4 regions of the Terrisporobacter glycolicus ATCC 14880 genome follow, and region 4 is predicted to be linked to each of the others. Evidence: riboswitches for the same ligand, from Rfam matches in the RefSeq annotation. Region 4 holds a riboswitch; each other region holds the start of a gene.
What was found. A riboswitch is a leader RNA that binds a small molecule or an ion and turns the genes downstream of it on or off. The one in region 4 is predicted to bind cobalamin.

Region 1 (8,059 bases), 1.9 Mb from region 4:
AAAACTATAATTTACATTATCATCTACTGGAGTAACTTTTATTTTATATTTCTTATCTTCTCCTTTAGCTTCTAACACATAATAATAATCCTGATATGTTTCCTCTTTATATCCTGGCTTTATATCAAGTACATTTCCATCTGGATCTGTTATTTCTATATTTACTTCATTACTATCTTTTTCATTTAATTTATTTTCGTTTATATATATTTCAAACGGGAAAAAAGTTTTTGATTGTTCTTCGTTAGTTTTTTCTACTTTGAACGTTCCTTTTCTTCCTATATTTTTTTCGTATCCATAAAAAATATATTTATATTCACCTGCTGTCAGATGGTAATATCCTTTCTCAAATCCATTACCATATTTTTCTCCCCAAGATTTTTCTACAAGTTCTTTTGGTTTTACTATTTCACCATACCTATTGTATACCTCTAAAGCAAACATATTATACCAATCATGACCTTCAATTTTATATGTATATGCTTTACCAAAAGTAGCTTTTACCTTCACATGGGAAGCAGGCATTTCAAATGTATATATATAGTTAATACCATCAGATTTATCTTGATTTATTTCTCTTTCTATATCATTTCCATCTTTATCTTTTATTTCCAATGTATCCATTGCAAAATTTTCATTTGGTTTTACAGTTAGAGTAACTTTTGTATTTAATTTACCTTCTTTTACATCTACTGATATTTGTCCATTTTCTGTATCTAAAGTCTTTATTTCATATGCTTTTCCATCATCTACTGATAGATTTAATATATAAGGTTTTGACGCTTTTCTTCCATCACTTGCTTTAAATTCTAGTTTATAATTTCCTGCTTTTTCTGGTTTAAATGAATAATTTGAATCTGCGTCAACTTCTTCATTATTATTAACTGATACTGTATATGTTAATTTGTCATTTTCCTCATCCCTAAATATTTTAGACAAATCTAGTAAATAAGTTTCACCTAAATTAATGCTTGCACTATCACTTTCTTTGTTAGGCACTGGAGCTGTGTTTGGTTTGATATTTGATTTTATTTTAAATGTATACGTACTAGATTTGATACTTGCATTTGAACCAGGCCAAGACTTATCACCACATATAACTATTATAGTTTCTCCATCTGATACTTTAATTTCTTCACTTCTTTTATATCCTTCTTTTGATGTATCTACATCTTCACCTTTATATACTCTTACTTGATAGTTTTTATTAGTCGCTGTAGGTTTTACATTTATTTTATCAGTATCTTCAAGTGTTAGTGTATATTCCTTCGTTTCACTGCTAAATTTAGGCGATAAACTTCCTTTACTAAAATCAATAGTTCTTAATGATGTATCATTTTTACTATAATCTCCACCTATATCTGCTCCAAAGTTAATAGTATACATTACTCTAATTTCATCATTAGCTTTTACCTTAAATGCCCCAAATCCTTGATTAACAAACCAATCATTTTTTGTTCCCATCCATCCTGAACTAGATCCACCGTCAAATTCTTTAAGTCCATTGATTTCACTTATGTAATTATTTTCTGCACCTGTTTGTGTAGCTCCTACACTATCTAATGCCTCAACTATTGCATCCATCATAGTCATATTGTCTTCAATTTTTACCCAATCATCTACTAAAGTTCCATCCCATGCTGCTCCATCTTTTTTAGAGCACGTAGTATTTTCTACTATCACATGTACTTTTTCTGTTAATACTTCTTCGGCAAAAGATTTTATTGATGATACTGTAGATAGGGTAAATACCATAATAAATGCAAGAAAAGAACTAACAAATTTTTTAATTAATTTCTTAGTGTTTTTATTCCTCATATTACTCCCCCAAATTAAAATATTATAAATATATAAAAGGGTGCTATAAGAGCACCCCATTTATAACAAACTTTCATTTATGTAATAAATCTATACTTTCTCTTATTGTAATAATATTTTATATATTTATTAGCAAAAATGATCTAATTGTATAACTATTTATTAGGTAGCTCTGACAAGTTTTCTGGGAATTGTACTCTATAGTCTCCATATGCCCAAACAACAGTTTGTCCTGATTCCACATCAAATGTTTCCCCACCAACTTTTTCAGAAACATCTACCATTTTTTGTTCAGATGTTGCAGTTCCAGTAGAATCATACACTCTATACATCCAACCAAGTTCATTTTCCATATATGTATAGTTTTTATTATTTATAGTCACATTCTTTAAGAATTCACTTCCCCACTGTACATCATAAGTAAAACTATCAGCTACCACTGATATTGCATCCATTGCTGTTGGATAATTTATTTTAGATTTTACAGCACTTGTTGATACATTACCTGTATTAGTCTTTAAAAATTTAAAGCTACCACTTGAAGCATCATATGCTCTTACATTTACACCTGAAACATCTTGTTGTGCACTAGTTGGATTTAATACTACAGTAAAGTCCATATATCCATTTGTTTTATTTGTTGCTTCTACAACTGCCACTCCTGCATTCTTTGACTTATCAATCGTAGCATTTCCCTTAGCTGCAAATTGATTGGCTACTGATTCTGGAGCTTGTTTGCTAACACTTACGGCATCTGTACTTCCTTGTACAATATTCCAATTAATAGAATCTGCATCTGCTAAATTATTAAAAAGACTTGTTCCATACCAATTACTTGTTGCACCTTGAACCATTAAAGCTTGATCCTTTGTTCCACTTCCTTTCTCAACAGTATAATTATAATCAGTATTATAATTAGTCAAATTAGGATACTCTGTGAAAAAATCAGTTGCAAATGATGTTGCCCCCATAGATAACATTATAGCTGCCGCCATTCCTGTTGTTGCAAATTTTCTAAATCTTTGGTTCATAAAAAACATCCCCTTCTTTATTAAAAATAATATTTTTTATAATGAAGATTAATTTACATATAATTATCAAAAATCACATGCAAAATAAATCTCCGATTATGCCTTCGGAAACTTTCACCATAAGCTTATAATATGCCTGTATTCTGACTAAAGCTCAAACCTACTCTTTGCTCCTTCCCAGAGATGCTTCCAGTGGTAATAGCAAATTTCGTAACTTATTACAGCAGGGATAATCTGTGGCGGAATCTCACCGCACTTCCAAAATAAAAAATATTTTTTATTTTTCTACATATATTATATATTTACATTATTATTTTTTATTATCTATAATATTGAATGAGTTTACAAATTATTACCTTATACTTATTATACAATATATTTACTGAAACTTAAGTATAGTTATTTTCTAACCAAGTAGTACTATGATAGTAATACCTTCTACATACTTCAAAATATAGTACTTATATTTTTATATAATTAAAAACGCTAGGTATTAAAATTCATACCTAGCATCAATAAATATTTTTAATTGAAATTTAAACCTCTCTTGGAAGTATAATTTCAAATTCTGTTTTATAATTTTTTCTAGCGTCCACAATTTTTATACTTCCGCCGTGGGCTTCTACTATTTTTTTACTTATGGCAAGGCCCAGTCCTGAGCCTTTTGTTGTACGAGATTTTTCTCCCACAACAAATGGGTTAAAAATATTCTTACGTATTTCTTCGGAAATTCCATATCCATTGTCTGCAATGTTTATTTTCACTTTATCGAAATATTCTTCTATTTCAAATAATATACATAATTCTTTTTTATTATGCTTTAGTGAATTTGATATAATATTTTCAAAAACACGTTTTAGTTGAAATCTATCTAACTTACAATAAATAGGATCATCTGGTATATCCGCTTCCAGCTCTACTCCATTTATATCTAATTCTTCGTATTTTCCTGCAAGATAAACTCTACCATATTCACATAAATCTATTTTTTCAAATAAAAATTTGTAGTCTGGGTGTTCTAATTTGCTGTATTCATAAAAAGTATTAATCAATTCATCTAAGTGATCTGCTTTTTTATATATAGTCATTAGATATTGATCTTTTTCTTCTTCTGAGACTATATTATCACAAACAGCTTTCGAATATCCCTTTATAACGGTTATTGGCGTTTTTAAATCATGAGATATATCAGCAAGCATTTTTTGTTTTTCTTCTTCTAAACTTTCACGCTTTTTCTCACTATTATACAACTTCCTTGACATATCATTAAAACTACTACAAATATCACAAAATTCCTGTGGTCCATCGTAATCTAAATAATTTTCACGCTCACCGTTTTTAAACTTAACAATGGCTTCATTTAAAATATTAATAGGTCTTTTTACTTTATGATTAAGCCAGGTTATAAATATTATAATTAGAATAATATATATTAGTATAAATAATGCAAATGCGCATATACCAGTAATTAAAATCTTTTTGTATATTTCATTAGTAAGAGAAGGAGTATTGATTAAAAGCGTTAGCTTCTTATTATCTTTGTCCTTAAAAGAATATTTTCTAATATCATATCCTTTTAGATAAGTTCCTGTTAAATATTTAAACTCATTTTTAGTAAAAGATTTTCTAGTATCTCCTGTATTTGTATATATTAAATTTAATTTATCATCTACAACGTAAATTTTATTATGAATATCGTCATTTTCATCATAATAAGTTATTGATACTGATATGTTTTGTTTATTTTTATCATTTTTATATTTTTGAATATCAATATAAGGATCATCATAATAATCATGTATACAACTTAGCTCTCCCTTTGTAAATTCTTTATTGAATTTTCCAGGCTCACTCTCATATATAACCTTATTATTTTCATCTAATAATTGAATGAAAGTATATTTACCAGCTAATTTTTTTATACGCGATTTATTAATTCCATTGTTACCATTCTCTGTAATCAAACTTGCATAATCCACTAATTCATTAATTCTAGGTTCACTAATAACATCTTTTATTCTATGATTTATACCATGTAATATACATATAATAGAAATTATAATAATGCCTGTAAAAGCAATATAATTTCTAACTAAAATAGTGAAAAATTTACTTTTCTTTTTTCGCAATTTTATATCCAATCCCTCTCACAGTTTTTATATACTTAGGATTTTTAGAATCATCTTCAACTTTTTCACGCAATCGAGAGATATGAACCATCATAGTATTATTGTCACTTTCAATATAATCTCCATTAATTGCTTCACATATCTGCAACTTTGTATATACTTTTCCTGGTGTTTTCATAAGAAGAGCCAAAATTTTATATTCTGTAGGTGTTACTACAACTTCTTCTCCTTTTTTATAAAGAGCTAACTTTTGGGTATCTAAAATTAAGTCGCCTACTATTAATTGTCTTTCTTCATCTTTTGGCACTACTACTTTATTAAAATCATAAAATCTTCTTAAATTAGAATTAATTCTTGCAACTATTTCCAATGGATTAAATGGCTTTGTTATATAATCATCTGCACCTAAATTTAATCCCATTATCTTATCATTATCTTCATTTTTAGCCGATAAAATTATTATTGGAATAGTATATTTCGATCTTATTCTCATGGTTAATTCATAGCCATCCATTTTTGGCATCATAATATCCATTACTACTAAATCAACTTTTATATTTTCTATTATCTGTAATGCGTCCAATCCGTTCTGAGCAGAAATCACTCTATGTCCATCATTTTCAAGATAAATTTTTAGTAGTTTTATTATATCTATATCATCTTCTACAACAAGTATATTATATGTCAAAATTTTCACCTCTTCTTTTTCTCGTAACTTTGATGTAATGATTCCCTCTAATGTTTAAAAGATAAGTAGCTGCAAGAACAATGCCACTTAACAGTACTAATAAATAAAAACTTATCCCTCTACTTACAAGCATAGCTGAACTCAAAAGTTGAACTGGGAATAAAGTTTTGTAAATGAGCATAAAGCCACTTTCACTAGCTCCTACAGCTCCAGGGAGTGGTAATGCAGATACACTAATGTATAAAACGGATTGTAACATAACTACTGTTAAAAAAGAATACCCACTTAAACCAGATGCCTTGTATATCCAAAACGAAATACTATGAAGAGCTATTATTTGTGTTGTTGTAGTTAATACAATTTTTAAAACTGTTAGTTTGTTTTCTTTAAAATATTTAGCACTATCTTTATATTCTTTCACTTGGCATAATGCCATTTCTTTAAATTTATCTACTTTTTTATATTTAATTTTCACTAGAATAAAACAAATAAAATCAATAAACTTTCCTATAAATCTTTTTGAAAAAATTGCTGTTAATATAAATATCATTACTAATGTATTTAAAAAAATACCTAGTGCAACAAAATATTTAATATTACCCAAAGTATTAACTAATAATTCATGTTGAGTTATATATCCTATTATAGCCATAGTAACTGTAACGAACTGAAAACTGGCAAGGTCCATAAGAAGTGCTAAAGATGAATGCGATACTTGAATTCCATCTTTATGCATATAGTAAACTTGCATTGGTTGACCTCCTGTTGCAGAAGGAGTTACAGAACTAAAAAATAGGCCTACAATTGCATATTTTATAGAAGTTAGAAAATTAATTTCATACTCCATAAGTTTTAAACTTCTGCCTATATTTATACCTTCACAAATAACAAAAGTAAAACTACAAATTATGCTTATTGTTATATAATTTATATTTAAAGTAGAGATTGCATTTATAATCTCTTCTATATTATTATTTTTAAAAATCATATAAAAAGTTAATAATATTAACCCAATAAATAAACCACCGTTTTTTAGCATATTTTTTGGAGAAACTTTTTTACTCATAATAATCCTCCATAGTCAAAAATTTATAGCCTTCTTTCTGCCAAAGCGGAATTGCTTTTTCTAAGGCTTTTATTGTCCTAGATGGCGCTTCATCTTTGCCACGTCCATCATGCAAACATATTATGCTACCATCCTTACTTCTTCTTAATAATTTATCACATATAACATGATCTGTTGTGTTTTTTTCCCAGTCTTGCGCCATTACATCCCATAGTACTTTGATTAAATTATATTTCTTTGCTTCATGATTTGTAAATATATTGCAATGCCCCCAAGGCGGCCTATAAAACTTCACGTTAACACCTAGTTTTTCCATCGTTTTTACACTTTCTTCAAAATCATATGAAGTATAAGATTTACTTTGATATAAAGCATTTTTGTGTTCATAAGAGTGAATACCTATGCAATGTCCTTCTTCTTTCATCCTATTTACTATTATAGGATTATCATTGGCAAAAGTTGCTACCATAAAGAAAGTTGCCTTTATATTATGTTTTTTTAACAAATCTAAAAGACAAGGTGTATACTTTTCATCTGGTCCATCATCAAAAGTTAAGTATAGTACTTTATCATTTGAATTATTTTTCTTTGTTAGTTTATATTGAAGTTTATATAAATAAGTTGGCACAATACTATAACACAACAATATTATAACCAATATTATTATAATTTTTAATAGCAAGCTGTTATACCTCCATAATAGTAATTAAGTGGTGATGTACTTTGTAATTTTTCTTTTTCAATTACTATATTTTCTTCCATACTTTTTAAAAGTAATTCATTATTTAATAAAGATGTTACATCTTCATAAACATCCGTTCCGTTTGTCCATATTACCTTACCAATACAACTGTCTTGTATATATAGAGCATTTCCTATTTCCTGATATAAAAATGGTCTAATGACATATAATGGTGTTCCACTAAAAATAGCTTCAAATAATGTTATTCCACCAGATTTTGAAATTATTAAGTCTGCTTTTTTCATATATTGATCAACCTTATCTGTATATCCAATTGATTCCACATTAGGATACTTTTCTTTTACATGTTCTAGTAGTTTTTTATTTTTTCCTGCTATAAATGTTATTTTTATATTATCATCTTTTGAAAGTTTTTCTAAAAAATCCATTGCACAAGGTATAAGACCTAAGCCTCCACCCATTATTAATACTTCTTTTTTATCCTTTGACTTTTCTATTATTTTTTCTTTCTTAAAATTTTGTTTAACAGGAATACCACTAACTACTATTTTATCACTATCTACATTTTTACTCAAAAGTGAATTTTTTGTTATGTCGCTGCCTACAAAATATAAATCTGTTTGT
Region 2 (8,059 bases), 1.1 Mb from region 4:
CATATACATGTATATTTTCAATTTTTCTTAATTCATTTATCATATATGATCTTTCTTTAAGATAATACTCCTTACTAGATTTTATATATTCTTCATCCTTAAAAATATAATTAGATAAAGTATCAGCAAATGAATTTACTGTCCAAGGCTCTTTGTATCTATAAATATCATTTATAAGTTTTTTATTGCTTGTTACACCGTAGCCTAATCTAAGTCCAGGCATTCCGAAGAATTTAGTCACTGCCTTTATAATGAATATGTTTTTATATTTTTCCACATATTTTATTAAACTGTAATTTTCTTCTTCATGTACAAACTCCATAAAGGTTTCATCTACTATTAATAACTTATCATTTTTTATTATTAATTTTAAAAGTTTTTCTATATTTTTTACCTTTCCATTTGGATTGTTAGGATTACATATAAATAAACTATCAAAATTATCTATATTGGTTTCTATTTCCTTCAAATTCACGCTAAAATCATCTTCTTCATTTAGCATTAAGTTTATCAATTCTAAATTGTTTAATTTAGCTCCTCTTTCATATTCTGAAAATGTAGGGTTTAATATTGCCAATCTTTTTTTAATATTTTTCATAAGAAGGTATATTATTTCTGTTGCTCCATTGCCTGGAATAATATGTTGTGGATTAACATTTATATAATTTCCAATATTTCTTCTTAACTTTGTGTAATTAATATCAGGGTAACTTTTACACTTACTTAAACCTTCCAAAATATATCTTTCCAAATTAGGAACAACTTTTGGATTTATATTCGAGCTAAAATCTATTATATCTTCAGCATTTTTATTAAAAGTTTCTGCCATAATATCCACATTAGCTCCATGTCCTAAATCTTTCATAACTTCCTCCTTTCTTTATAAACCATTTATTAGATAGTAAATAGTTGTAAAAATTATTATTGATATTATTGATGATGAATACATTATTTTGTTTGTTCTTACAATATCTTCAATTTCTATTTCTCTTTTTTTATCTCCAATAGTTGGTTTATACACTTCTTTTCCAAAATAAACATTAGTACCACCAAGTTGTATTCCTAAAGCTCCAGCTACTGCACCTTCCGAAAAAGCACAATTAGGACTTTTATGATTTTTTCTGTCCCTTATTCCAATTTTTAAAGCATCTCTAAAATTAAATCCAACAAATAAACTTCCAAGAGAAAGTAAAATCACACCTAATCTTGCTGGTATATAGTTTGCAATATCATCTATTTTTGCTGATGCAAACCCTAGATAATAGTACTTATCATTCTTATAACCTACTGTTGAGTCTAAAGTATTAATAGCCTTATATGCCATAGCAAAAGGAGCTCCACCTATAAATCCATAAAACAATGGTGCTATTATCCCATCTACCGTATTTTCTGCCACAGTTTCCACTGTTGCCCTTACTATTTCTTTTTCACTTAAATTTGTTGTATCTCTTCCTACTATATATGAAAGCTGAATTCTAGATTTCTCTAAGTCTCCAGTTTTTAATACCTTATATATTTTTTCAGATTCATCCTTTAAACACTTTGTAGCTAATGTTGTATAAATTAATATGGAATTTACTAAAAAGTAAGCTACTTTATTAAACTGAAATAAACGTAGTACAATAGAAGTACTACCTAGTGTTACTCCTACAACGACAAACCAAAGAAAAAAACCAGCTATTTTTAATCCCTTATCTCTCTTAGTTATCTTTCTTATTTGTTTTTCTAGAAAACTAATAAGTTTACCAATAAATCTTACTGGATGAGGGAATGAATATGGGTCTCCTATGATTAAATCAAGAGCATATCCTGTATAAATGGATAAAAGGTTCATATTATTCACATCCTCTTTCTATAAAATTAGATATGCAATCTAAGTTATTATAAAAATGCGTATGCAGATATGTTGCTAGAGTATTTCCCTTACTATAACCACCTTCCCATTCATCAATAATCTTGTTATTCTTCAATTTTCTCATATAATAAGCACATTCTTCTTGGCTATCAAAAATTGAATGATGAAACTCATGACCTTTAATTATTTGTCCTTTTTTAGCTAGAATAGTATCTTCCTTAGCCTCACCTAAACAATATCCAAATCTTTTAAGTGAAGATGTCATTTTGCTACATCCTTTAAAAATTCCAATCATATTATAAATATCATTATTTGGATTTTTTAATGTTTCTCCAAGATACATTAGCCCACCACATTCTGCATATATAGGAATATTATTATAATGAGCATTCATGATAGAAATTCTAATTTCTTGGTTTTCATCCAACTCTTTTGCAAAAACTTCTGGGAATCCACCTCCGATGTAAATATAATCACACATCGGAAGTTTCTTGTCACTAATAGGGCTAAAGTACTTTATGTTCATGCCTAGCTTTTCAAATAGTTCTATGTTTTCTCTATAATAAAAGTTAAAAGCTTTATCATAAGCTATGGCTATTGTTTTACCTGTTGCCTTATTTTTTTCTATGAAATCTTCTAGATTAAAAGAAGTATTAAAATCCTCAGTTTCAGATATTTCAATTATCCTATCAATATCTATATACTTTTCTATTTCATCTGCCAAGTTATCAAACTTCGCTTTTAAAGAATTTATCTCAACTGAAGGTACTAGTCCTAAATGTCTAGATTCTAAAGAAAATTCTTTATTAGGAGGAAAATACCCAAGTACCTCCACACCAGTATATTTTTCTATAGATTCTTTTAAAGTATTATAATGCGATTCACTTTTTACATTATTTGTAATAACCCCAGCTATATTTACATTTTCATCTAACATTTTATATCCCAGTACCATAGCAGCAGCAGATGTTGCCATTGCCTTTGCGTTTATGACTAAAATTACTGGTGTTTTTAACATTTTTGAAGTATATGAACTAGTACAATCATCTAAATCTATTCCATAACCATCGTATAATCCCATTACACCTTCAATCACTGAAATATCTGCATCTTTTGAAGAATTTTTAACTATATATTTAATTTTTTCATCTTCAAGCATATATGAATCTAAGTTTCTTGAATATCTTCCAGTAATAAATGTATGATAAGAAGGGTCTATATAATCAGGTCCAACTTTATAAGGCTGTACTTTTAGATTTCTTTTTGTCAATGCTTGCATTATTCCTAAGGAAATTGTAGTTTTTCCTACTCCACTATTTGTTCCTGCAATTAATATTTTTTTCATATTACCACCTAATTCGAATTATTTTAAGCAAGGTCGTTGCCTGAAGCGGTCGCAAAGGCATCTCGTTGGCGCTATGAAGTGAAGCGCCCACGCAGTGGCTTAAGCGTAGCTAATTTTAATTCATTATTTCATATATTTTTTTCATATCTAAATGTTCTCTTAAAAAATCTGCTAATTTATCATATTCTTGATTTTTAAACTCATCAAATGACTCAACTTTACTTTCAACAGGCTCTAAGTTTTTCATTTTCCTTATGTTATTTAAAATAGTTCTTGTAAAATCTATATCATCAAATATTCCATGTAGATAAGTTCCAAAAACATTACACTGATTATTTACGCTACCAACCTCATAGCTTACAATCTCGCCAAGTTTTTCTGTTACAGTGGCAAAATTATCACTATTTTCTCTTCTTCTTGTCATTCCCATATGAATTTCATATCCATTGACTTCTTTTTTATTTAAATTTGCAAGGTATCCATATAAATTATCTCCTAATATAGCTTTAACTTGAGTTGTAGTTTTTTCTAGTTCGAAAGTCGTCTCTACATCTAAAAGACCTATACCTTCCACTTCTTCCAGATCATTTTCCACATGATATGGGTCTTTTAGCACTTTTCCTAACATCTGATACCCACCACAAATACCCAGTACAAGTTTTCCTCTTTTGTGAAGCTCTTTAATTTGATTCTCTAAGCCATTTTCTCTCAAGAATATTAAGTCATCTATTGTTGACTTGGTTCCTGGAATAATTACCATATCAGGATTTCCAAGAGATTCTCCATAATCAACATACCTAAGACTCACATCTTCTTGTGTTTCAAATATATTAAAATCTGTAAAGTTAGACATATGAGGTGTTCTTATCACTTCTATATGAATATCTCCTTTGTCTACTTTTTTCTTAAATCTAGTAGTTACACTGTCTTCCTCTTCGATTTTTATGTCAGTATATGGTATAACTCCAAGAACGGGAACTTTTATAATATCTTCAAGCATTTTTACACCAGATTCTAAAAGTTCTTTTCTACCTCTGAATTTATTAATTATTACACCTTTAACTCGTTCTCTGTCTTTTTCAGGAAGTAACATTATTGTACCTACTATTGATGCAAATACTCCACCTCTGTCTATATCACCAATTAATATAACTGGTGCATCTGCAATTTGTGCCATTCCCATATTTGATATATCTCTATCCATTAAGTTTATTTCAGCACAGCTACCTGCACCCTCCATTACAACTATGTCAAATTTTCCCTCGAATTCTTTAAATATGTCATCTAATATTTTCTCTAGCTCTAATTTATACTCATAATATTCTTTCGAGGACATATCTCCTACTACTTTTCCTCTTACTATAACTTGACTTTTGTTATTTCCATTTGGTTTTAATAATATGGGATTCATATCTGCAATAGGATCTATTCCACAAGCTTCAGCTTGAGAAACTTGAGCTCTTCCCATTTCCAAACCTTCTTTTGTTATAAAAGAATTAAGAGCCATATTTTGAGATTTAAAAGGTATTACTTTATAATTATCTTGTTTGAAAATTCTACATAGTCCCGTAGTTATTATGCTTTTTCCCACATTTGATGCAGTTCCTTGAAGCATTATTTTTTTTCCCATAGCATTAATCCTTTCCATTTTATATAAAATACCAAAAAATCCCAGCTCTAATGGCTAGGATTTTACTATGTAACATAAAATCAAATCTTCACCCCGAGATTTTCTATATATAATTAGTTTTGGCAGGTATCCTGGCTTAACATCATTTTACTCCCATACCTTCCCATCAATTTGACAGTGGTAATTATGGTTTCATCCGTTTTACAGTAGCGGGGGCTGCAAAGGCTTTTACCTTTTTCCCTAAAACCTAAACTAATTTTATTAAATTTTACAATTCTCTTCTTATTTCATAAAAAAATTTATATATTTTAATTATAGTTATTTTTACTATTGTGCAAAACATATTAATATTTTTTATATATATAAATATTATTAAATAGTTATTTTTTTGTTATTTTTGTTAAAATTTTAATTTATAAATTGTGAATTGCTCTCAAAGATTCATAATTACACTTTATTGTATATTCAATATCTTCATTGCTATGAGCATAAGATAAAAACATAGCCTCAAATTGACTAGGACCTATTAATACTCCCCTATCTAACATTTCCTTAAAGTACTTATTATATTTTTCTATGTTGCTTTCTATTGCATCATCGTAATTTTCTACTGAACCTTCTTTAAAGAATAAACAAACTAAAGAGCCAGCTCTATTAACTGTATAATTAAGATTTAATTTTTTTAAATTATCCTTTATTCCTTGCTCTAGCTTATCTGCCTTTTCATTTAATTCTTCATAAATTCGCGGATTATCTCTTAATACTTCTAAATTTCTTTTTCCTAAGTACATGGCAAGAGGATTCCCTGATAAAGTTCCAGCTTGATAAACAGGTCCTATTGGCGATACAACTTCCATTATTTCCTTTTTACCACCATAAGCTCCTACAGGCATTCCCGCACCTATGATTTTACCAAAACAAACCATGTCAGGTTTTACTCCAAAATATTCTAATGAACTGTTGTAAGATAATCTAAATCCAGTTATAACTTCATCGAAAATTAAAACAGTTTTATATTCATCACATATTTCTCTTAAAAATTCTATAAATTCTTGCTTTCCTGGTACAATACCCATATTTCCACCAATAGTTTCTACTATTATGGCTGCTATATCTTCCCCATTTTCTTCAAATACTCTTTTCACATCTTCTATATCATTGTATTTACATACTAAAGTATTTTTAACTATATCTTCTGGAACCCCAGGACTTGTTGGAACTCCAAAGGTTATTGTTCCTGATCCCGATTTTACTAGTAGACCATCCGAATGACCATGATAACATCCTTCAAATTTTACTATTTTATTTCTTTTAGTAAATCCTCTAGCAACTCTTAATGCACTCATAGTTGCTTCTGTTCCTGAGTTAACCATGCGAACTTGATCTATTGCTGGATAAGCGTCAACTATTAATTTTGCCATTTCAACTTCAATCTCAGTTGCTAAACCAAAACTTGTTCCACTAGCAATCATTTCACCTATACCTTTAGATATCTCTTCGTTACTATGACCTAACATTAATGGCCCCCAAGAACAAATATAATCTATGTATTCATTATCATCCACATCTGTAATTTTACTTCCATGTGCTTTCTTTGCAAATATTGGACTTATCCCAACAGAATTAAAGGACCTTACAGGACTATTTACTCCTCCTGGTATGTATTTTACAGCTTCTTTATATAACTCTTCAGATTTAGTATGTTTCATATGTTTCCTCCTAAGTAGCAAATAATTCTTCTATTGTCTTTATATATTCTTCTCTTTTGCCTTTGTTTTTTGCTTGTTTTAAATTAATAATAGGCTCTCTAATTAGTCTTTTTAATGCTGAAGTTAACATTTTATCAATTATTTTTTGCTCTCTTTGATTTAAATCAATTTTCCTAAAAATATAGTCTAGAGTATCCTCTTTTATTTCAAAACATTTGTTATTGAGAGATTGAATAGTTGGATCTATATTGGAAACATCTACCCATACAATAAACTCTTTTATTTTTTCATTGATTATTTCATAAGCTTTTTTTGATAAACTAATTCTCATATTATCATTTTTATGCTGTATCTCTTTTAAATCATCAATACAATAAACTTTGGCATGTTTTAATTCATTAATTTTAAAATCAATATCTCTAGGCAACGCTAAATCCATAAAATAAATATGATTATTTATAATAGGCATATCTTCATATTTAATAACTAAATGTGGTGCTGACGTTGCACTTATCACTATATCTATTTTATTCTCTCGTAAAATATTGTATCTATCTTTGTATTGCACATATTCTATATTACTATATTTATTTTGTATTTCTTTAAATTTATCTACACTTCTATTGGCAATATAGATGGTACCCACCGTTTCTTCTTCTAGGTGCTTTATTGTTAATAGGTTCATTTTGCCTAAACCTATTATTAATATATTCTTATCCTTTAAGCTACCTATTTTTTCTTTTAAAAGTTTTATACCTATATAACTTATGGATAAAGGCTGCTCAGAAATTTTAGTTATAGTTTTAACTTCTTTTGCTGTTGTAATAGCTTCTCTAAATAGTTTATTTAAAAATTTTTTAGTAGCTCCTAATTTCATGGCGAACTCATGTGAACCCTTTACTTGACCTAAAATTTGGTCTTCTCCAAGAACTAGGGAATCTAACCCCGAGGTTACAATAAACAAATGGTTTATTGCTTCTTCACTCTTTTTGCTAAATAAATATTCTTTAATGTTATCTAACTCAAAAAATTCTTCATAAAAATTTTTAACTATTTCAACACCCTTTTCTAAATTATCACAGCTAATATAAATTTCACTTCTATTGCAAGTAGAAAGTATTACTATCTCGTCAATATCCTTATCTAAAAGTATATTAATTGCTTCTATTTTATGTGCGTCAGTAAAGGATACTTTTTCCCTAATGCTAATAGGTGATAAATTATGATTTATACCTACAACTGCAATATTCATTTTCTACCTCCATATTCGTTTGTTTCTTTATTTATTAGAGAGTTAAATTCTATCATGAAAAATAAAAAAAATCCATATTTATAGCAAAATATGGATTTAATCTATTTTTTTATATCGTATTTTTTATTTAGCTATTTTATTTAAATTAACTCCCATATTTTCACTCCAATAATTATATAAATCTTCCTCTTTTCTAAACAAAGGCAAGTTCATATTCTTATTAAGTTTTACAAGCCACGGAAGTTCTAAGCCTGCTTCTTCTATTTTT
Region 3 (8,059 bases), 710 kb from region 4:
TAATTTAAATTTTATTTAATTTTAATATGAATCGTACTATGTTTATTATATCATAATATATTTAGTAAAATTATTTATGAAATGTATGTGTAAATAAAAAACTAATTGTTAAATTTTACCATGAATCAAGTATAACTATCGGTTTGATATATAATTAAGAAATAACAATATAAATATATAGTCAGAGAGTTGCAAAAGATAAACTAAATAATATATTGCAACTCTTTTTTTATTATTAAATACTAAAAATATTACTGAATTTTAAACAAATAGACTATACTTTTATTAAGTGTAAAATTAAAGCGTTTTATTTGAAAATTAATTAAAAGGATATAATAATAAGAAGTATTACTTACAAAAGGAGATTATTATGGATATAATAGAAAACTTAAAAATTCAAGGGGTAAGTGAGTCTCTTATAGAGGATGTACAACATTTTAGAAAAGAATTTAAAGTAGATGAAAAAGTTGAGCACAGGGTGACAAAATCGCCAGCTTTTTATATTGGTGAAGATATTCTGTCAATGTGTATTTCTGCTATTTTAGAAGAAGAAAATATATTATTATCTGGACCTAAGGCTACAGGCAAAAACTTACTTTCAGATAATTTGTCAGAAATATTTGGAAGACCACAATGGAACACTTCCTTTCATATAAACACAGATAGCTCATCACTAATTGGAACAGATACTTTTATAGATAATGAAGTGAGACTTAGAAGGGGATCTGTATATGAATGTGCTCTTCATGGTGGATTTGGTGTTTTTGATGAAATAAATATGGCTAAAAATGATGCTATAGTTGTTGTTCACTCTGCACTAGATTACAGAAGAGTAATAGATGTGCCAGGATATGAAAGAATAAATCTTCATCCAGCAACTAGATTTATAGGTACTATGAACTATGAATATGCAGGTACAAAGGAATTAAACGAGGCTTTAGTTTCTAGATTTTTAGTAATAGATATTCCAGCAGTAAATGAAGATAAATTAATGATGATTTTAAAAAGAGAATTTCCTTGTACCGATGAGGAAAAATTAAATCAATTTGCAGGAATTTTTTTAGACTTGCAACTAAAATCTCAAAATGGAGAAATATCTACAAAGGCAATAGATTTAAGAGGATTAATAGGTGCTCTAAAAACTATTAAAAGAGGACTTAGACCAACTCTTGCCATTAATATGGGGCTTACAGGAAAAACTTTTGATGTTTATGAAAAAGAAATTGTGGATGACATTATAAGAACAAGAATACCAGAAAAATGGGAAAGTAAAGATTTATTTCCTAATTTAAAATAACCTGAAGAGGTGATAAAATGAGTGGAAATACTAATTGGATATATAATAATTATGAATTTGAAAATAGAGTAAATAATTTGGCTTGGACAGTTTCTGGTATGTATGATGAAGATATAGATTCAAGTGAAAAAGATTATTCATCTAAAGATGTTTCTTTGTATTTTGGTATAATTGCTGGAGCAAGAAGGAAGTATTTAGACTGGAATATAATAAAAAAATATATAATGAGTAGAATAAAAAAATCCTACGATAAAGATATTTTATACACTTTAATTGAACTTGTTCTTAACTCTGTAGTAGAAGATAAAGTAATAAATGAAAGACCAGGTGTGGAGGAAATAAGAAGTAAAGCATACAAAGATGTTCTTGTGAATTATAGTAAAATCCACAAAGAAGATATACTACAGACTTTAAGATATACATTTATTCTTCAAGCTATGAATAGACATCCTGCAGTAGATGGTTTGACAAGAAGAATAATGAAAGATATAAAATCTATTGATTGTAACGATAATTTAATGAATATCTTAAAAAAATTAGATGAAATTTATTTAACTTACTTTGAATTTATAATAAACTCTCAAAGAGAAATTTCACAAGGAAATGAGCACGATATAAAAAATGTAAATGTGGACTTTGATACTTTCTCAGATTTTATGTACGAAGAGCTGTATATGGATGAAGAAATAGAAATCATAGAAAGTGAAATTAATAATATAAGTAATACCATGCTAGTAGAAAACTTAGGTGAAATGGGTAGTGGAGATCTAAACAAATCAAAAAATAGAGTAATCTATGTGGATGAAGCTATGGCTCAAAAAATCTATGATAAGGTGGAATACTATTATGGCAAAGCATTTCTAAGTGAAAGTGAAATAAGAAAAATTGAAACTAAACATTGCAGAGATGTACATGAAGGGTGTAGAGTTCATTTTACAGATGGAGTGTTACGTAGTGAATGTAACAATGCCTTTCAGTTAAAATACGTTACGAGACAAAAAGAAAATAATTTATACAAGTATAGAGATAATATTAAACTACATAAAAGAAGTATTAATAAATTAAAAGAAAGTATATCAAGAATATTAATAGAAGAAAGTGCAATCGACAGAGTTTATTCCGACGGAGGAACTATTTGTGCAAACAGAGCCTGGAGAATAGGAAGGAGTAACAATACAAAAGTTTTTTATAAGGATATAAGAAATGAAAAAGGAAAGTATGTTATAGATATATTACTTGATGCAAGTGGTTCACAAAGTAGAAATCAGTTTAATGTAGCAATACAGGCATATATAATTGCTACCGCCCTTACATCAATTGGTATTCCAAATAGAGTTATGGGATATTTGAGCTTTTTAGATTATACCATCTTAAAAAGATACAGAGACTATAATGATAATATCTATTCTTGCGAAAATATATTTGAATATTTTGCGGCAGGAAATAATAGAGATGGATTAGCAATAAAGGCAGCTAGTGGCGCTTTACTAGAAAGAGAAGAAGAAAATAAAATACTTATAATACTTAGCGATGGAAAACCAAATGATGTGAAAATAGGAAAAGATAGATCCAGAAGCTTAAGAGGAGAAGCATCTTACAAAGGAATGGTAGCAGTAAAAGATACAGCTTTAGAAGTTCGAAAGGCGAGAAAGCAGGGTATACTTGTATTAGGAGTTTTCACTGGAAAAGAAAAAGATTTAGAAGCGGAAAAAGTAATTTATGGAAAAGATTTTATTTATACCAAGGATATAGAAAGATTTTCTGATATAGTTGCTATGTATTTGAAAAAAATAATAAAAAATTAAGATATTTTAGAAAAATATGTAATAAAATAATTAGTAAAAATTAACAAATAATCTTATTTATGTGTTACAATTATCTTAGTTGAAAATTAAATTAATTAAAATATTTTAGGTTCTTAAACTAAGATTAATAGGGAAAAAGGTGAGATACCTTTGCAGCCCCCGCTACTGTAATGTGGACGAAACTTTTGACCACTGTGGAAACATGGGAAGGGAAAGGAGTAGAATGAAGCAAAGCCAGGAGACCTGCCTATAATATAAAGTGATTTCTTCGGGGTAGGAGAAATATCTTAATAAAAATTTTTATTTGAAGATATTGTGCCTAACTTGGAGTTAGGCACTTTTAGTTCTTATAAACTTAAATAAGCCCTCAACCTATTTTATTTCAAAATAGTTTGAAAATAGAATAACCCTTAACCTATGCCTTAGGATTCTCCAAAGTCCTAAGGCCTTTTTTTAATGATAATTTGCAGGTTAAGTATTTTATATTTTATTCATGGGAATTATTATAGTATTATGGAGTTTGAAGAAAAAATGGAATTAGATTAAAATATATTTATATGAGCATTATAGGAGGATATATATGATTTCAGATATAATAGAAAAATTAAATCCAGCTCAGAGAGAAGCGGTAGAAAATACAGAAGGACCTGTTTTAATACTTGCTGGAGCTGGATCGGGAAAGACGAGAGTTTTAACTACTAGAATCGGTTATCTTATGGAAGATAAAGATGTTAAAGCTGAAAATATTTTAGCTATAACATTTACAAATAAAGCAGCCAATGAGATGCGAGAAAGGGTAGAAGAAACTTTAGAAGGAACAGATACTAAAGAAATGTGGATTACAACATTCCACTCTTGTTGTGTTCGTATTCTTAGAAAAAGTATAAATAAAATAGGCTATAATAGAAGTTTCGTAATTTATGATAGTCCAGACCAAGTTACTTTAATTAAGGACTGTATGAGAGAACTGGATATTAGTGATAAGGCATTTGATCCTAAATATGTATTAAGTTGTATATCTAATGCAAAGGATAAATTATATTCTCCTAAAAAGTTCTTAAAATTAAACGAAGGTGATATATCTAAAACAAAGGTAGGAGAAATCTATGCACTGTACCAAGATCGTTTAAAAAGAAATAGTGCCTTAGATTTTGATGACTTAATAATGAAAACAGTTGAGCTGTTTAAAGAATGTCCAGATGTATTAGATTTTTATAGAAATAAATTTAGATACATAATGGTAGATGAATACCAAGACACTAGTAAAGCACAATATGAATTAATAAAATTATTAGCAAAACAACATCAAAATATTTGTGTTGTTGGAGATGATGACCAAAGTATTTATGGCTGGAGAGGTGCTGACATAAGAAATATCCTAGAATTTGAAAGGGATTACGACAATGTTAAAATAGTAAAGCTTGAGCAAAACTATAGATCAACACAAGTAATACTAGATGCAGCCAACCATGTTATTGCAAATAATACAGAAAGAAAAAGAAAAAGACTTTGGAGTGACAAAAAAGAAGGGCAACTAATAAAAATCCAATTGTCAGAAAATGAAATTGATGAAGGTGATTTTATAGTAAATACTATTTCATATATGAAGAGATATGAAGATAGAGATTATAAAGATTTTGCCGTTTTATATAGAGCCAATGCACAAGCACGTTCTGTAGAAGATGCATTAAATAGGGCTGGTATACCATATAATATTTATGGTGGTATTAAATTCTATGAAAGAAAAGAAATAAAGGATATTATAGCTTATCTTAGAGTAATACAAAACCCTCAGGATGATATATCTTTAAAAAGAATAATAAACGTTCCTAGAAGAGGAATAGGCCTTAGAACTATAGAAAAAATAGAAGATAGAGCCAGTTTAAAGGAAGAAAGTATTTATTCTGTATTAATTGATATAGAAGATAACTCAGATATATCAAGAAAAGCTAGATCTAGTATAAGTGAATTTGTAGATTTAATGTCTACATTAAGAAGTTTTACAGACGTATATAGTGTTAGTCAAGTTATTGAAAAAGTATTGGATGTGACAGGATACAAAGAAGAATTATTAAAAGAAAAAAATAATGAAGGTGAAGATAGACTAGAAAACTTAGAAGAACTTATATCAGTAGCTTTAGAGTTTGAAAGCTCAAGCGATGAAAAGAGCTTAGAAGCATTTTTAACAGGAGTGGCTCTTAGTGCTGAACCAGATAGCGAGGAAGAATCTGAGGATAGAGTTTCTTTAATGACAATACATTCATCAAAAGGTCTTGAATTCCCTGTAGTATTTTTAGCAGGAATGGAGGAAAAAATATTCCCAATTTCTAGAGCAATACAATCAATGAGGGATAGTGACATAGAAGAAGAACGAAGACTTTGCTATGTTGGAATAACTAGAGCAAAAGAAGAACTATTCTTAACTTTAACAAGAAAGAGAACTTTATATGGAAGAACGAATCCTTCAATTGCATCTAGATTTATAGAAGAATTACCAGGTGATTGTATAGAAAGATTAAATAAAGATCAAAAAGAATTATCTTTCTCAAAGGCAAATTATAATATTCTTGATAAATATACTCAAAAATATAAAATGAATAATATGAATAAGGTTGAAGTTGCTAAAAAAGCAAATGCTACTATAAAAAACACATCGAATGAAAGTAATATAGACGACTTAAAACTTGGAGCTAAAGTACATCATCCTAAGTTTGGTCTGGGAACAGTAGTTGCCCTAAAAGGCCCAGATGTGACTATAGCTTTTGATAACCAAGGTATAAAAACTATAAATAAAGAATATACAACTTTAGACTTAGTTTAATAGGAGGAGTTATGAAAAAACAATTTGCAGAGAATTTAATAGATTATATTTATGATAGTCCAACTGCATTTAATGCAGTTGAGACTAGCAAAGATTTATTATTAAAAAATGGATTTAATGAATTGAAAATGAATGAGAAATGGCAACTTAAGGTTGGTGGAAAGTATTTTATAACAAAAAATTCATCTTCACTGACAGCCTTTGTAATAAACTCTGACAATATGCAAGATGGATTTAGGATAATAGGTTCTCACAGTGACTCACCAACCTTTAAAATTAAACCTAATGCGGAAATAGCTGTAGAGAGTACGTATTTAAAATTAAATACTGAAAGTTATGGTGGTGCTATACTAAGTACTTGGTTTGATAGACCATTGTCTATTGCAGGTAGAGTAGTATTGAAATCTGAAAATGTATTATGCCCGAGAGAAGAGATAATAAATATAAATCGTCCAATTTGTATAATACCAAACATAGCTATTCATATGAACAGAAGCATAAATGATGGATATAAGTTTAATAAGCAAAAAGATACATTACCTTTAGTTGGATTAATTAATGATACTTTAGAAAAAGATAATTTTCTATTAAAAGAAATAAGCAAAGAACTAAATGTAGATAAAGAAGATATTCTTGATTTTGATTTGTATTTATATGAATATGAAAAAGGACATATAATTGGACCAAATGAAGAATTTATATCTTCTTCTAGACTTGATAACTTATCTATGGCTCATGCTAGTTTATATGGATTAATAGGCTCAAAAGGTAAAAATGGCATAAATATAGCTTCTATATTTGACAATGAAGAGGTAGGAAGTTCTACGAAGCAAGGAGCTGACTCTAATATGTTACTAAACTTATTGGAACGAATTTGTATAAGTTTAGGGAAAAATAGAGAAGAATTCTTTTCAGCTATTTATTCATCTTTTATGATATCTGCAGATTTAGCTCATGCTCTTCATCCAAATTTTGTTGAAAAGCATGATCCAACAAACAAGCCTATTATGGGCTGTGGGCCTGTAATAAAAATTAGCGCAAATCAAGCCTATACAAGTGATGCTTTTTCATCAGGAGTATATAAAAATATATGCGAAAAATGTGGAGTAAAATATCAACAATTTGTGAATCGATCTGATGAGCGAGGTGGATCTACAATTGGTCCAATTTCATCAACACATTTAGATATTAATTCTGTGGATATTGGTAGTCCAATTTTATCTATGCATTCAGTAAGAGAACTTGGAAGTGTAGAAGATCATTTTAATATATACAAGACGTTTGTCGAATTTTATCAAATATAAAAGAATAATGGTGAAAAATTCTGTAAATTGTCAGTAGGAATGTGGATAAGGTCTGAATAAAATGTTAATAAGTTGTAGATAAGTGGATAACTATGTGGATAAGACAGTGACAAAATATAATGTTTTAATTATATATATAAATAAAAACTTTGCAATGTGGTAAAAAACTTTTGAATTTAAGGGATGTGGATATTGTGGATAAAATGCCAAGATATCCACAGAAATATTAATGATTTGTTTTTAAATATGGTAAAATAATAATAGAGTAGTTATTTTTTTACAACTTAGTATATAATAATATATGAAAATACATAACAATCAAAGAAAGAAGGTAAAAGTATGGAAAATAAAAATCCTATAGTAACTATAGAAATGGAAAATGGAAAAACTATAAAAGTTGAACTATATCCTCATATAGCTCCTAATACAGTTAATAACTTTATAAGCTTAATAGATAATAACTACTATGATGGAATTATATTCCACAGGGTGATAAGAGGATTTATGATTCAAGGTGGATGCCCACAAGGAACTGGAATGGGTGGACCAGGATACTCAATAAAAGGTGAATTCAATAGCAATGGATTTGCAAATAACCTAATACATGAGAGAGGGGTAATCTCTATGGCAAGAACTATGATGCCAAATAGTGCAGGATCTCAATTCTTCATAATGCATAAAAATTCTCCACACTTAGATGGCCAATATGCTGGATTTGGTAGAGTAATAGAAGGTATGGATGTAGTAGATGAAATAGCTGATACTCCAGTTGATAGAGGAGACAGACCAAAATCTGATCAAAAAATAAAAACTATGACAGTTGAAAAGTTCG
Region 4 (8,059 bases):
TTAGTTATAACAAGAATATAGCAACTATAGTTGTTACTACAAATCCTATCATAATAGGTATAAAGTTTCTTTTACCTAATTCTATTGGGCTAACTCCGCAAATAGCTGCTGCTGCAACAAGTGACCAAGGAACTAAGCATCCGCCCCCTACCCATATAGCCGCTATTTGACCTAAAGCTGTAAGAACAGCTACATTTGCATGAATTGCATTACCAAATACTAAAGCCAATGAACCTGCTAGTGACATTCCTGAGAATCCTGATCCATCAAGTCCTGTAATACCACCAACAACTGTTTCAATTCCTGCTGCTGCGATTTTATTAAATGGCACTGCATTTGATAAAGCCATACCAATATCCGATAATAAACCTTGAGATCCTTTTGCCAAAACATCTCCAAATACTGTTGTTACTGATGCATCCCCCAAATAGAAAAATGCTGCTATTGGTATTATTATTGCAAAAATACTTATAGCAAAACCAAATCCATGAATTATATGTTGGCCTACTTTATCTAAACATTCTTTAGGGCTACTTAACGCATTTACAAAAACTAATAGTGCTACTGATGTTCCTCCTAGTAAAGCTGTTGCATCTCCACCTTTTAAGTTATACATATACATTCCTACTATATCTAATATGAACGCTACTGCTACAACAAGCACAGAAATTTTTGCTTTTGGTCCAACTTCTTTAATTTCCACTTCCGACTCTCTAGCCACTGCTAACTCTTGATCAAACATACCTCTTTTCATATCTCTTCTTAACATATAAAATGCCACTGATATGGTTACTATTGCCATGGTCCAATATAGTGGCATACCTTCCATAATTACTGACTGTACCGGTATACCTGCTGCACCCGCAGTTATACTTGGAGCCCCCTGAATTACGAAGTCAGTAGATAAGGCTAATCCATGACCAAATAAGTTAATAGCTACTGCTAAGCCCATAGCTGGCAATCCTGATCTAATTGCTATCGGTAGGAATATTGCACCTATTAATGCACATGCTGGAGATGGCCAGAAAAACCACGACATTAATAACATTGCTACACCTGAAACAAAAAATGCTGTTGTAGGGTTTTTTATTACTTTTGCAAATGGCTTTACCATAAAATCTATGGCATGATTTTCTTCTAATGCTTTAGATAGGGCTACCATAATACCTATGATTAGTATTATTCCTCCCAGTTCATTAAGTGCTACAACAAAGGAATTAAAAACTCCATTGAGTGCTCCTACAAAGTTTTTCGTAAAGAATAGTCCTAGGAAAAATATACCCAGTACACAAGGTACTACGCTTTCTTTTTTCAAAATCATAGTAATCAAAATTATTACCATGAAAATGATGTAGATGTAATGTGCGCCTGTCAAAACCATAATAAATTTCCCCTTTTCCACGATAAGATAATAACATTATATGTTTTATCAAAATAAAGTGTTCTTAACATATTCATTCACTTACTTCTATAAATCTTCAGTTTTTGTCATATTCTATAAATAAATTTGTTGTTTATTATTTAAAAATATACAATTTAACACTGAAAAGAAGGAATATTTCATCTATATCAGAATATAATTTATGGTTGGCGTAAAATTTTTAAATAAAAATGCAAATGATATAACTATTTTAAATTATTTTTGTTATAATCTTTTTATCATTATTTAATAGGGGGACTTTATGAAAAGGGAATTTCAAGTTAGCTATAAAAAAGAAATCCTTCGATTTGCCTTACTATTGGGGGAGCAAATGCTTATTAACGGTGCAGAAACTGCTAGAGTTGAAGATAGTGTCCTAAGAGTTTGTAAATCAAGAGGATTTAAACATGTCAATGTTTTTACTACACCAACTTGTGTAATAATATCAGACGAAAAATTTGATGGTCTTACATTTATGAAGACTATCTCTAAAAGAACTATTAACCTTACCAAAATAGATAGATTAAATGATATATCTAGAGATTTTGTTCAAAATGAAGATATTGATCCACTGGAAGCTATTGGTAGGTTAAGAGAAGTTGATGCAGTAAGAGATTATAACCAATTTGTTTATTTCATTGGTACTGCAATGGCTTCCGCATCATTTGCATACTTAATAGGTGGTACTGGTGTTTTAGATTTTGTACTTACATTAATCATAGCTACCATAGGGGTTATTATTTATAACAAAACACTAAAACTAAACCAAATACCTTTTTTTGCAACACTAATAAGTTCCTTTTCCATAGCTGTTCTTGGTAATTTATTAGTTCAATATGGTATAATTGTAAATTCTACCTCACTAGTGGTTGGTTCTATCATGCCGCTTTTACCTGGTGTTTCTTTTATTAAAGGACTAAGGGATTTAATTTCTGGTAATTTAATTGCGGGTATATCAAGAATAGTTGAGTCATGTTTGATTGCTGCAGCCATAGCTGTTGGTGTTGGTGTTGTCCTTGACTTAGCTGTTAGGTTTGGAGGTTAGTTAAATGAGTTTACTTAATTTATTAGAGAATTTCTTTTTCTCATTTTTAGCTACTGTAGGATTTTCAATATTCTTCAATTCTCCTATAAAATCTTTAATTCCAGCAGGAGCTATTGGTGGTGTAGGATGGACAGTTTATATGATATTATTTAATTTTTCTGGAAATGCTATTTTGGCAAACTTTTTTGCAGCTGCATTAATTTCTCTTCTTAGTGAGATATTAGCTAGAAAAATGAAGTATCCTGCTATTATATTTGTTATACCAGGTATCTTACCTTTAATACCAGGATTAGGACTTTATAATACCATGTTATCTTTAGTTGAAGAAAGATATACAGACGCCATATCAATTGGTACTAATGCTTTATTTGTAAGTGCTTCAATTGCAATGGGTGTACTATTAATTACATCTTTGGTTAAAACTTATTATATAATTCTTTTTAAAATTAATAATAAAAAACTACAGTTAAAAAAGCTTATAAAATAGTTTTTAATATATAAAATTAAAGTAAAAAAACTTTATAATAAAAAGAAGCATTTGTTATTAAATGCTTCTTTTTATTATAAATATCTTTATTTTTCTTCTATTATTTTTGTTACTTTGGGTATATACTGTCTACTTTGCTTAAATTTAGCATCATTTTTTCTCAGTAATAAATAAGATATACCAGTACAAATTAAACCAACCACTCCACTTATAACTTCAATGGGACCTGAAAATTTAATTAAATCTAATATATAATATGTTAATATTGTTCCCACAAGTAAAAATATTAAAGGAACTAAGTAAGCAAGCATTGTAGCTTTAAGCACCTTTACACTTTCCATACTAACTTCTACACGATCTCCTGTTTTGGCTCCTATAGAGTTCTCTACTTCTACTACTAAGTCTTGACATTCTGACGATAACTTAGTGCACTTACCACAAGATGCACAAGCCGAATGACGTTGCATTATCATTTTTGCAGTTCTGTTATCCACAATGTCTATAATAAATCCCTGTTGATTCATGATTTCATCCCCTTCATATAGAACCTAAACTAGAGAATAAGTTATTACTCTTTCATAAAAAAACTTAATTTTTTATCTATAATATGTTCCGTTAATACCTATTTATTAATAACCCATATTACAGTATTTCTCTCACACCCGAAAGATCATGTACTTTTCAGGCAGGTCTCCTGACTTAAAATCATCCTACTAACTTCTCCTTCCCATTTTACCAGTGGAGTTAAAGCTCTCCAAAGCTCTAAGTTTTCGTCATTATCACAGTAGCGGGGGCTGCTGTGGATTTTCACCACATTCCCTTTTAAGCCCTTTGGCACCTTGAATAATATACTCATTCTCTAGTCAAATGCATATTTTACTATGCACTTTAATTATAAAATATAATGTTTTTTTCTACAATAGGTTTTCCTTTTTATAATAAGGTTCCACATGAATGATAACCTGGCAATTTGGATTAATTTTATTTTTAATCTCTCTTTCTATATTATGAGAAAGACTATGAGCCTCTTCAGTAGTTGTATTTGCATCAATCATAATATGCATATCAACATAAATATCATTTGCACTCCCTCTGCTTCTTATTTTATGAATATTTTTTATCTCATCAAAAGAATTTAATATCTCAGTAATTTTTTCTTCTCCTACAACTGCTTTATCCAATAATATACCAATTGATTCTTTAAAAATTTCATAGGATGCTTTTAGTATAAATAAAGATATGACTATAGATATAATAGGATCTATAACTTGTGGCAAACCTAGTTTAATTCCTATTAATGATACTAAAACACCTACAGATATAAAAATATCACTTTTAGTGTGGATAGAATCAGATATCAATATAAAACTTTTGTATTCTTCTCCTTTTTTTCTTTCATATATGGTAACAAAAATATTTATACAAATAGTTAATATTAATGAAATTAAACTTATTAATGTTATATTTAGCTCACTTGGGTTTATAAATCGGCTAAATCCAGTAAATAAAGTTTTCAAACCTAGAAATAAAAGCATACCTCCAATAAACAAACTAGCAATTATTTCAGATTTCTTATGTCCATAAGGATGTTCTTTGTCAACTGGTATACTAGCTATGGTAATTCCAATCAAGCCCACCACATTAGATAATCCATCAGACAAAGAATGAACCCCATCTGTACTTAAACTAGCACTATTTATTAAATAACCAACTGCTATCTTCGTTATTGCTACTCCTAAGTTAGCAAATAAAATTATCCATAAAACAAACTTAACTTTATTGTAATTTTCATTATTACAATAATCAATTTCACTTCCCATAAATACCCCTCCAATTTTGAATTACATTAATAGTTAATAATATTTATCATTGTCTTATATACTCAAAAATCCATGGACTATGCCCATGGATTAATAAAATATTATTTAGTTTTTCTATTATCAATATATTCAAATAAAGTAATATTTGTTCCTTCTTCTCCGTTAACTAAATTTAATAATGTTACTCCTATAAGTCTTATATCTTTATGATTATGTTCTATATTTTTAAATAAGTTAAAGATGTTAGTTCTAATATCCTCATGAGAACATACGGGATTGATTAAGCTAGCACTTCTAGTTATTTGCCTAAAATCTCCATACTTTATTTTTAAAGTTACAGTCCTTCCCATCTTTTTTATACTTTTTGCTCTTTGAGATACTTCCTCACAAAGCTCATCTAAAATATTAATCAACTTTTCATCTTCTATATCTAAGTTTTCACTCAAAGTAGTTTCTGCACCTATGGACTTTCTTTCTCTATTAGGCTCAACAGGTCTATTGTCTATGCCTCTTGATAGTTGATAAAATAAATATCCTCGATTTTTAAAAATTGATTCCAATTCATTTATGTCCAATTGTCTTAAGTCATATCCTGTATTAATTCCTAAATTATGAAGAACCCTTTGAGTTACCTTTCCTACTCCGAAAAATTTACTTATCGGAAGATTATCAAGAAAACTTTGTGTATTATCTTCTCTTATAATAGTAAGTCCATTTGGTTTGTTATAATCTGAAGCTAATTTAGCTAAAAACTTATTATAAGATACTCCTGCAGATGCAGTTAATCCAGTTTTTTCATAGATTTCTTTTTTAATTAGTTGAGCAACTTCTGTGGCATATTTTATATTAAATTTGTTTTCTGTAACGTCTAAATAAGCTTCATCAAAAGATAAGGGTTCTACTAAATCTGTATATTTATGAAAAATACATCTTATTTCATAGGATACTTGTTTGTATACTTCAAATCTTGGTCTTACAAATATGGCATATGGACATCTTTTATATGCAGTTTTACACGGCATTGCAGAATGAATTCCATACTTTCTTGCTTCGTAAGAACAGGTTGCAACTACACCCCTACCTTGAGGATTCCCTCCTACAACTACAGGTTTTCCTTTTAAATGTGGATTATCCCTTTGTTCAATTGAAGCATAAAATGCATCCATATCTATATGAATTATTTTTCTTTGATTTTTCATACTTATCACCCTTTATTTATTTAAATTAATCTTGTTACATTGTAAAATAGGCCACATTGATTATCAATATGGCCTTAAGTATCTATTAATTATAGTATAAATTTTGAGATGGATAATCTGGATCGCAAGTTACATGCATTCCTAACTTTCTAAATGTTTGTTCATCATCTTTGCTTATTATTGTAGTTGAATGAGCTTGTATATTTTTTAACTCATCTAATTTTTCCATAGCAAGTTCTGCTGTTGGATTAGTTACCGCACATATAGCAAGTGCTGATAAAACTTCTTCTAAGCCAAGTGACACATTTTTTCCACCTAGTGTTTCTGTTTTTAATTTTATAATTGGATTTAAGATTACTGGTGATATTAAATACATATCATCTGGAATATTAGCCATGTATTTTATTGCATTTAACACTGCTGCTGCTGATGCACACATTAAATCAGAGCTCTTCCCTGTTATTATTGTCTCATCTTCAACTTGTATAGCAACTACAGGACATACATCTTGGTTATTACTTTGTGATTTTAATTTTTCTGAGTATTCTCTAGCTGGATTAACTACAATTCTGTCTTCTGGCTTAACATTAACTTTTTCAAGTATCAAAGATATTGTGTCATAAGCATCTTTGTTTACTTCACCTTTTTTATATTGGCAAGCAGTATTAAAGTATCTTCTTATTATTTCATCTATAGAGGCTTCACGAACTACTTCGTCATCAACTATACCAAATCCAACTCTGTTAACACCCATATCTGTTGGTGATTTAAACATAGATTCTTTTCCAGTTATTTTTTCTATTATTTTCTTTAATACTGGGAATAATTCTAAATCTCTGTTGTAGTTAACTGATTTTTCTCCATAAGCATCTAAATGGAATGAGTCTATCATATTAACATCTTTTAAATCTACAGTAGCAGCTTCATATGCTATGTTTACTGGATGATTTAATGGTAAGTTCCAAACTGGGAATGTTTCAAATTTCGAATACCCAACTGAATTTCCTCTTTTGTTTTCATGGTATAACTGACTCAGACAAGTTCCAAGCTTACCACTATTTGGTCCTGGAGCAGTTACTACTACTATTGGTTTCGTTGTTTCTATATATGGATTAGCTCCGTAACCCTCATCACTTACTATAGTGTTTACATCTGATGGGTATCCTTTAGTCGGAGCATGTTTATAAACTTTTATTCCGCGTCTTTCTAATTTATTTATAAATACTGTTGTTGCAGGTTGTCCTTCAAATCTAGTTATAACTACACTATTTACATCTAAGTTATAACCTCTTAGGTCATCTATAAGCCTTAGAACTTCCATATCGTAAGTTATTCCGTAATCTCCTCTTACTTTATTACGTTCTATATCACCTGCATAAACACATATTACAACTTCTACTTGGTCTTTTATATTTTGTAAAACTTTGATTTTAGCGTTCTCATCAAACCCTGGAAGTATTCTTTTTGCATGCAAATCTCCCATTAGTTTTCCACCAAACTCTAAGTATAATTTATCAAATTTTTCTACTCTTTCTAGGATATATTTAGACTGTTCTTTTAGATATTTTTCATGATCAAATCCGATTTTCATTATGCACCTCTCAAAAATTATTTTTTCACTTATTATTTTTCACTAAGGCATTATTATATACCATAATAGTAATTTTTTTCAAGAAGTTTTTAATATTTTTTCGGTTTTTTTTAAATAGAAATAAAAGATAGTAGTATTTTTCTATCTTTAAGGCCTGAGTTTATTGATTTTTATTTGGTTTGTTTTTATTAGTTTTTTAGTGAAAAATAGGTGCATAACTTCACCACTTTTTTAATGGTGGAGTTCTATTATATGATAATATTTTTTCTTAGTCAATACTTTTTATAAAAAAAAATAACCTATTTGGAAAATCCAAATAGGTTATTATAAATTAAACTATAATATTGTTATTAGCAGCAACCGTCTTCTTCTCCTTCAAATCCACATGCACAAACTATTAATAATAGTATTAAGAATGGTATCCAAGCACAAATATCTATTTCTGTCCAACAATCTTGGAATGCTAAGAATAAGAAGAATAATATTATTATCCACCA

Region 1: another riboswitch for cobalamin. It lies ahead of TEGL_RS06945 (hypothetical protein); the one in region 4 lies ahead of TEGL_RS17310 (SoxR reducing system RseC family protein).
Region 2: another riboswitch for cobalamin. It lies ahead of TEGL_RS03340 (cobyric acid synthase); the one in region 4 lies ahead of TEGL_RS17310 (SoxR reducing system RseC family protein).
Region 3: another riboswitch for cobalamin. It lies ahead of pcrA (DNA helicase PcrA); the one in region 4 lies ahead of TEGL_RS17310 (SoxR reducing system RseC family protein).

The regions. Positions count from the first base shown of each region.
Region 1 is NZ_CP117523.1:1,403,298-1,411,356, reverse strand. Features, by position in the region: gene TEGL_RS06950 (leucine-rich repeat protein) at 1-1,818, opposite strand, end outside; gene TEGL_RS06945 (hypothetical protein) at 1,974-2,849, opposite strand; cobalamin riboswitch at 2,966-3,157, opposite strand; gene TEGL_RS06940 (HAMP domain-containing sensor histidine kinase) at 3,386-4,978, opposite strand; gene TEGL_RS06935 (response regulator transcription factor) at 4,959-5,675, opposite strand; gene TEGL_RS06930 (lysylphosphatidylglycerol synthase transmembrane domain-containing protein) at 5,656-6,732, opposite strand; gene TEGL_RS06925 (polysaccharide deacetylase family protein) at 6,725-7,414, opposite strand; gene TEGL_RS06920 (MGDG synthase family glycosyltransferase) at 7,405-8,059, opposite strand, start outside.
Region 2 is NZ_CP117523.1:645,776-653,834, reverse strand. Features, by position in the region: gene TEGL_RS03355 (pyridoxal phosphate-dependent aminotransferase) at 1-865, opposite strand, end outside; gene cbiB (adenosylcobinamide-phosphate synthase CbiB) at 881-1,834, opposite strand; gene TEGL_RS03345 (cobyrinate a,c-diamide synthase) at 1,836-3,200, opposite strand; gene TEGL_RS03340 (cobyric acid synthase) at 3,316-4,830, opposite strand; cobalamin riboswitch at 4,935-5,096, opposite strand; gene hemL (glutamate-1-semialdehyde 2,1-aminomutase) at 5,244-6,539, opposite strand; gene hemA (glutamyl-tRNA reductase) at 6,550-7,791, opposite strand; gene TEGL_RS03325 (energy-coupling factor ABC transporter ATP-binding protein) at 7,915-8,059, opposite strand, start outside.
Region 3 is NZ_CP117523.1:221,220-229,278, forward strand. Features, by position in the region: gene TEGL_RS01320 (AAA family ATPase) at 371-1,297, shown strand; gene TEGL_RS01325 (hypothetical protein) at 1,315-3,102, shown strand; cobalamin riboswitch at 3,193-3,367, shown strand; gene pcrA (DNA helicase PcrA) at 3,683-5,923, shown strand; gene TEGL_RS01335 (M18 family aminopeptidase) at 5,935-7,227, shown strand; gene TEGL_RS01340 (peptidylprolyl isomerase) at 7,567-8,059, shown strand, end outside.
Region 4 is NZ_CP117523.1:3,546,182-3,554,240, forward strand. Features, by position in the region: gene TEGL_RS17295 (hypothetical protein) at 5-1,381, opposite strand; gene TEGL_RS17300 (threonine/serine ThrE exporter family protein) at 1,683-2,465, shown strand; gene TEGL_RS17305 (threonine/serine exporter family protein) at 2,470-2,952, shown strand; gene TEGL_RS17310 (SoxR reducing system RseC family protein) at 3,039-3,476, opposite strand; cobalamin riboswitch at 3,621-3,809, opposite strand; gene TEGL_RS17315 (cation diffusion facilitator family transporter) at 3,867-4,772, opposite strand; gene dinB (DNA polymerase IV) at 4,874-5,971, opposite strand; gene TEGL_RS17325 (DUF1846 domain-containing protein) at 6,057-7,562, opposite strand; gene TEGL_RS17330 (hypothetical protein) at 7,913-8,059, opposite strand, start outside.